2 regions of the Nocardioides sp. NPDC051685 genome follow, and region 1 is predicted to be linked to the other one. Evidence: riboswitches for the same ligand, from Rfam matches in the RefSeq annotation. Region 1 holds a riboswitch; the other holds the start of a gene.
The links. Region 1 has a riboswitch for cobalamin ahead of ACIA03_RS27430 (VWA domain-containing protein). Riboswitches for the same ligand answer to the same signal wherever they lie in the genome.
Positions count from the first base shown of each region.

Region 2: it holds a riboswitch for cobalamin, as region 1 does, so the genes downstream of both, ACIA03_RS29630 (prenyltransferase/squalene oxidase repeat-containing protein) here and ACIA03_RS27430 (VWA domain-containing protein) in region 1, are expected to answer to the same signal.

Region 1 is NZ_JBITCR010000015.1:40,701-44,263, reverse strand. Features, by position in the region: gene cobO (cob(I)yrinic acid a,c-diamide adenosyltransferase) at 1-330, opposite strand, end outside; gene ACIA03_RS27430 (VWA domain-containing protein) at 330-2,408, opposite strand; cobalamin riboswitch at 2,433-2,572, opposite strand; gene cbiE (precorrin-6y C5,15-methyltransferase (decarboxylating) subunit CbiE) at 2,634-3,563, shown strand, end outside.
Region 2 is NZ_JBITCR010000021.1:16,801-20,363, reverse strand. Features, by position in the region: gene ACIA03_RS29635 (hypothetical protein) at 1-342, opposite strand, end outside; gene ACIA03_RS29630 (prenyltransferase/squalene oxidase repeat-containing protein) at 336-1,409, opposite strand; cobalamin riboswitch at 1,475-1,624, opposite strand; gene ACIA03_RS29625 (glycoside hydrolase family 19 protein) at 1,665-2,312, shown strand; gene ACIA03_RS29620 (NYN domain-containing protein) at 2,323-3,081, opposite strand; gene gatB (Asp-tRNA(Asn)/Glu-tRNA(Gln) amidotransferase subunit GatB) at 3,212-3,563, opposite strand, start outside.

The DNA of each region.
Region 1 (3,563 bases):
AGCGTGGTCCTCGGCCTCACCCTGCTTGCGGCTCCAGGACCAGCCGGAGCCCATCTTGTGCCAGTCGACGGGCCCGCCCTCGCCGGTCTCCTCGTGCAGCTTCCCGAGCCGCTCGAGCACGGTCTGCTCACCGATGCGCCACTTGGCCGACTTCACGAACTGGAAGACCCCGATCCGCCAGCCCTGGTTCCATCCACGCAGCGCGAGCCCGAAGGCGGCGGTCGACTTCCCCTTGCCGGGCCCGGTGTGGACCATCACCAGCGGCCGGTTGCGGCGCTGGCGGGTGGTGAGCCCGTCGTCGGGTACGTTCAGCGGCTGTCCCTTCGGCATCAGGCAGCGCCCCTTCCCATGGTGGATCCGGTGAACCCGTGGACGGCCGAGGTCAGCGCCTCGGCGCTCACCTCGGCGACCGGCACGTGCTCGGCGCCCAGGTGCTCGGCCAGCTGGCGGGCCAGCCCGAGCCGCATCGGTCCGCTCTCGGAGTCGATGACGACGGTGGTGACGCCCAGACCGGCGACGTACGCGGCAGCCTGCTGCGAGCGCCGGACGGCGTCCTTGCCGTCGGCCTTGGAGTTGGCACGACCGTCGGTGACGACCACCAGCAGCGGCCGCAGATCGGGGTCACGGAGATGCTCGCGCTGCAGCACCCGGGCGGCCTCGAGGAGGCCCTCGGCCAGCGGCGTACGTCCTCCGGCGGGCACCTCGTCCAGGCGGGCGGCGGCGAGGTCGACGGATCCGGTCGGCGGCAGCACCAGCTCGGCGCCCTCACCCCGGAAGGTGATCATCCCGACCTTGTCGCGGCGCCGGTAGGCGTCGAGCAGCAGCGAGAGGACCGCGGCCTTCACCTGCGCCATCCGCTTGCGCGCCGCCATCGACCCGGACGCGTCCACGCAGAAGAGCACCAGGTTGGCCTCCCGGCCCTCACGCACCGCGGTGCGCAGATCCTCGATCCGCAGCTCGACCTTCGCGGACGTACGCGGGCGGGCGGCCTGCTTGCCCGCGGCCGCCTTGAGCGTCTCGACGAGATGGAGCGAGCCGCGGACGCTGGTGTTCGCGCCGATCCGACGGCCGCTGCTGCCGATCGCCTTGCTCCGGCCGCCGGTGCGGCCCGTGCCCAGGCCGGAGACGGTCAGCAGGCGGGGGCGATAGGCCGGGGCGGCCGCGGTGACGGACTCGGGTGCGAGAGCGGAGGGCGAGGGCGGAACCTCGGGCTGGTCGTCCGCGGACTCGGCTGTGTTGGTCTCGGCACTGTCTCGCTGGCGCTCGCCGGGCTCGACCGACGGGGGTTCCGCGTCGGTCGAACCGTCGCTGCTGGGCGGAGTCGGATCCGACGTGTCCTCCGGCCCGTTCTCAGGCCCGCCCTCCGGCGGCTCCGGCGGAAGCTCCTCGTCGCCGAGGATGCGGTCGAGCAGGTCTTCGTCCAGCCCGGGAGCATCGAAGGGGTTGCGACGCCGGCGGTGCGGCAGCGCGAGCAGGGCGGCGCGGCGGATGTCTTCGCGGGTGACCTCGGAGCGGCCGGCCCAGGCGGCGTGGGCGACGGCGGTGCGGGCGGTGACGATGTCGGCACGCAGCCCGTCGACCTCGAACGCCGCGCAGACCTCGGCGATCTTGAGCAGCCCGGGCGCGGTGAGCCGGACCTTCCCGACCAGGGCGCGGGCGGCGGAGATCTGTGCGGTCAGGTCGCGCTCGGCCTCCGCGTAGCGGTCGGCGAAGCCGGCGGCGTCCAGGTCGAAGGCCATCCGGCGGCGTACGACCTCGGCGCGCAGCGCCGGATCCCGCGGTGCGGCGACCTCGACGGTGAGCCCGAAGCGGTCCAGCAGCTGCGGACGCAGCTCGCCTTCCTCGGGGTTCATGGTGCCGATCAGCACGAACCGGGCGGCGTGCTCGACCGAGACCCCGTCGCGCTCGACGCTGACCCGGCCCATGGCCGCCGCGTCCAGGAGCAGGTCGACCAGGTGGTCGTGGAGCAGGTTGACCTCGTCGACGTAGAGCAGACCGCGGTGGGCCCGGGCCAGCAGCCCCGGCTCGAACTCGACCGCACCGCGCGAGAGCGCGCTCTCCAGGTGGAGCGAGCCGACGACCCGGTCCTCGGTGGCCCCGACCGGGAGCTCGACCAGCCGCACCGGCCGGCTCTCCACGACGGCGGCGGACCCGAAGGGCCCGTCCGGCGACTCCGCGGACGGGTCGGCGGGGTCGATCGAGAACCGGTCCCCCGCGTAGACCGAGATCGAGGGCAGGACAGCCGCCAGGCCGCGTACGGCCGTCGACTTCGCGGTCCCCTTCTCGCCGCGGACCAGGACCCCACCGATCTCCGGGGAGATGGTGGTGAGCACGAGCGCGAGGCCCATGTCGTCGAGGTCATCGGCCTGGCAGCCGAGGACGGCGGAAAATGGGTAGTGCACCGGCATGAGAGGCTCCCGCTCCCTATCGCTTGGAATGGATGGGCGCGGGGCCGGTCTTCGGACTTGTCGAGTCCCCACGAAGGGGCTCGTACACCGCAGCGGGCCTGTGCCGGATTCTCACCGGCTTCCCAGATTCTCCCTTCCCACCGTCCTCACCAGCTCTCGTGTCGAGCCGATGGCTGGGCAGTCGGGGCACCTCGCGCCTGTGCGGTCACTGTAGCGTCTGGCCTCATGATCGTCGTGGTGGGCATCGGTGCCGGAGGTTGGGACGAGATTCCCGTACGTCACCAGCAGCTGATCCGGGAGACTCCGGTCCTCCTCGGCGGCAAGCGTCATCTCGACCTCGTCCCGGACGTCCCCGGCCAGCGGCGCGAGCCCTGGCCGTCGCCGTTGCGCGAGGGTCTCCCGGCGCTCCTCGAGTCGCTGCCGTCTGCCGCCGCCGTCGTCGCCCTCGCCTCCGGCGACCCGCTCGTCTCCGGCATCGGGACAACCCTGATCTCCCTTCTCGGCCGGGAGAACGTACGCATCGAGCCCGCCGTCTCCTCCGTCGCCCTCGCCCGGGCCCGGATGGGTTGGCCGGCCGAGTCGTGCGTGGTCGTCAGCCTGGTCGGCCGCGATGTGTCGCTGGTCGCCCGCGAGCTCGCACCCGGCCGCCGGATCCTGGCCCTCTCCGCCGACGGGTCGACCCCCGCGTCGGTGGCGAACCTGCTGGTCACGACCGGTTTCGGCGCGTCGAGGATGACCGTGCTGGGCGAGCTGGGAGCGGAGACCGAGAGCGCACGGGCGGGCACTGCCTCGACCTGGGCGGGCGAGTCGCCACGCCTCAACATCGTGGCGGTCGAGTGCGTCGGCGCACCTTCTATCGGCTGGTCTGCGGGCCTGCCCGACGACGTCTTCGAGAACGACGGCCAGCTGACCAAGCGCGACCTGCGGGCGTCTGCTCTGGCGCGCCTGACCCCCACCCCCGGGGCGCACCTGTGGGACGTCGGCGCCGGTGCCGGCTCGGTCGGGATCGAGTGGATGCGAGCACATCCGACCTGCACTACGACCGCCATCGAGGGCAACTCCGAGCGAGCGGCCAGGATCGCCCGCAACGCCGCCCGGCTCGGGGTGCCGAGTCTTCGCGTCGTCGAGGGTCGCGCACCCGATGCCCTCGCCGGC
Region 2 (3,563 bases), on a different contig from region 1:
CCCCGAATCGTCGGTGACCCACAGCGACCAGTAGGCGTCGGCAGGCGGCATCTGGGCGCAGCCGGCCGCCTCCGGCCGGCCGTCGATGCGGCACACGACGCTGGGCATCGAGGTCACATAGGTCAGCGGATGTCCGGCCTTCTCGAACAGATCGGCGCCGGTGTCGCCCTCGGCGGGCTGGACGCAGACGACCTCCGGCTCGCCGCCCAGGGCGTTGGGTTCGACCACGACGGTGACGCCGCCGCACGCCTCGGCGGCGGACCCGGAGGCCGGGGTGACGACGGGGGCGGTGGCCCCGGCGAGCATCGCCAGGGCCACCAGCGCGAACCGTGGGCTCAGCACGAGCTCTTCGTGGTCGTGTCCTTGGGCAGGAAGACGAGGGACGGGAGCGCCTGGGCAGCCGCGAGGCGGTACATCCCCTCGGACTCCTTGGTCAGGCCCTTGGTGTTGCCGTCGGTCAGGGCGGCGTCGTCGTAGGCCACCGCGCCGACGTCGTCGCCGCAGGTCACGACGTGCTCGGCGACCCAGGTCGCCGCCTTCTCCGCGGACTCGGTCTCACCCGCGCGCCCGAAGGCCCATCCGGCCAGGCCGGTGGTGTTGGAGTTGGCGATGTTGCCGGTGGCCGCCTTGAAGGACCCGTCCTCGGCCTGAGTCTCCTTCAGCCACTCCACGCCGGCCTTGACGGCCTTCTCCGCCTCCGGGGACGCCACGCCCGAGAGCGCGATCAGGGCGAACGCGGTGGCGTCCGCGTCCGGCACGGCCTTGGGGTCGGCGTCGCAGGTCTGGTCGGCGGCCGTGGGGTCAGCCGCGAAGGTGACCCGGAACCAGCCCTCCTCGCACTGCTGCCCGGCCAAGAACTCCGTCGCGGCCGCGGCCTTCGTGCTCTCGGCGTTGTTGAGGGCCCACACGGCGTACGACTGGCCGATGGTGTTGGAGTAGTCGGCCGCCTTCTTGTTCTTGGGGTCGAGCTTGTCGGCGATGCGGCCGTTCGCGGCCACGGTGCCCTCGAGCTGCTTCAGCAGGGCGGGGTCGGAGGCGTCGATGTTCTGCTGGAGGACGAGCGCCTTCGCGGTGGCGCCGGCCGAGGTGATGGTGCCGAACCCGGGCGAGGTGTAGGCCTTCTTGTTCTTCATGACCGCGGCGGTGATCGTGGCGATCTCCTCGTCGTAGCCACCGACCTCGGCCAGCGCGATCCCGATGTCGGCGCTGAGCCCGAAGTCGTCGGTGCCGTACTGCGCGTTGCGGGCCACACCCTTCGGTGCCTGGGCGACGAGCCAGTCGGCCACGGAGGTCGACACCTTCGCGTCGTAGGTGGGCTTCTCCCCCTCCTCGACGGTCTTCTCGCCACAGCCGGCGAGCGAGGTGAGGGCAAGGGCGGCGACGATGCCGCCGAGGACGGTCTTCTTCATGGTTCCTTCCGCGCTGTTCGTCGGGAAGGCCCAGGGCCGACCCGCTGCTTTCCACGACAGCGTCAGGTCAGTACGCGTCCGTCGGCAGGTGCTCCGGCTCGCTCAGGGCACCGTCGGTGTCCTGGGCCTACGGTTGCGGGTCAGCGCCGGGATTCGACCGGCTTCCCCCACCACGGCGTGTGTTGATAGAGGGGGCCATCTTATGCCGGGCCGGCCGTGCTTGCGGGATCGCCGCAGAGCAGTCACTCTGTCCCCATGCGCCACAGGATTCTCGGCCTTGTCGCAGCGTCGATCTCGGCCACCCTTCTCGCCCTCTGCCCGACCACGACAGCGGTCGCGGAGCCGGACCGGACATCGGTCACGTACGCCGATCTGGTCGCCATGTTCGGCGACAAGGTCGGTGACCGGAAGACCGTCGAGACCGGGCTCCCGACCCTCAACCGGGCCATGGCCGACGCCGGGATCACCACCGCCTACCGGCAGTCGGCCTATCTGGCCACGCTCGTCAACGAGAGCTCCCTCCACCACGACGCCAAGGGTCGCGACAAGCGGAAGTTCACCGGCCGCGGCTACATCCAGCTGACCGGGAAGGCCAATTACACCGACGCCGGCGCCTACTTCGGGATCGACCTGCGCCGCCGCCCCGAGCTGGCCAGGTCGCTGGACTACAGCGCGCCGATCTCGCGGTGGTACTGGACCGTCGCCCGCGACATCAACCCGCTCGCCGACGCCCTCGAGATGGGCAAGGTCAACGCGGCGATCGGCTACCCCCACGACAAGGAGGAGGACGCCGAGCGCTGCCGCGACTTCAAGGCCGCACTGAAGCACCTCAACGGGTCGGTGCCCAAGGGGATCAAGTGCGCCCGCCCGAAAGCAGCCCAGGACTCTGCGGCCAGGCCCTAGAAGAGGTACGTCATTTCTTCGTGCGCTTGTCGCTGACCGCGATCGCCGAGGTGCCTTCGTCCTTGAGCTCGAAGAGGTCGATCGCCTTGATCAGCTTGGTCCAGGTGGCGTACCCGTAGTTGCGCGGATCCTCGGAGGACTGGTTGCGGATGCGGGAGACGACCGTGCCGACCAGGGCCCAGCCGTCGTCGTCTGCGGCCGCGGCGATCGAGTTGCGCAGCAGCTGGATCAGCCGGGCGTTGCGCTTCAGCAGCTGTCCGTTGGTCGCCGACGACGACGGCTTGCGGGTGCGCGGGGTCCCGGGCTCGGTGTCGACCTCGGTCTCCTCCTCGGTGTCACCGAGCTTCTCCACGACGGTGAACCGGGTGCAGGCGCTCTTGAACGGCGCCGGCGTCTTCTCCCGGCCATAGCCGTAGACCGCCCGGCCCTTCTCCCGCAGGTAGTGGACCAGCGGCGTGAAGTCGGAGTCGGAGGAGACCAGCGCGAACGCGTCCGGGACGGCAGCGTGCAGCAGCTCGACCGCGTCGATGGCGAGCGCCATGTCGGAGGCGTTCTTGTGGGCGGTCAGGTCGAACTGCTGCATCGGCCGGATCGCTGCTTCGTGCAGCTCGCCGATCCACCCCTTGAGCTCGTGCTTGGTCCAGTTGCCGTAGGCCCGGCGGATCGTCACCTCGCCGTATTCGGCGAGGTCGTTCAGGATCGCGTCGATCTTGGTCGCGGGTGCATTGTCGGCGTCGATGAGCAGGGCAATGCGGAAGGGCTCGGTCACGCCGGACAGTCTGCCAGTGCCACCCACCGCCGAGTCGGCTCATCCTGACCAAAACCAACGCCGAGTCGGCGCGTCATGACGCGCCGACTCGGCGGAGTTTGATGTCAGAACGAGCCGACTCGGCGTGGGTTCAGGCGAGCTTCTCCAGGATCAGCTCGCGGACACGCTTGGCGTCCGCCTTGCCACCGGTCGCCTTCATGACCGCACCGATGAGCGCACCGGCCGCGGCCTGGTTGCCGCCGCGGATCTTCTCCGCGACCGCGGGCTGGGCGGCGATGGCCTCGTCGACGGCGGCACCGAGGGCGCCGTCGTCGGAGACCACGGCGAGGCCGCGGGCCTCGATGATCTCGGCGACGCTGCCCTCACCGGCCAGCAGGCCCTCGAAGACCTGGCGGGCCAGCTTGTCGGTGAGCGTCTTGGCGTCGACCAGCTTCTGCACCTCGGCGACCTGAGCCGGGGTGACCCCGACCTCGGCGAGCTCG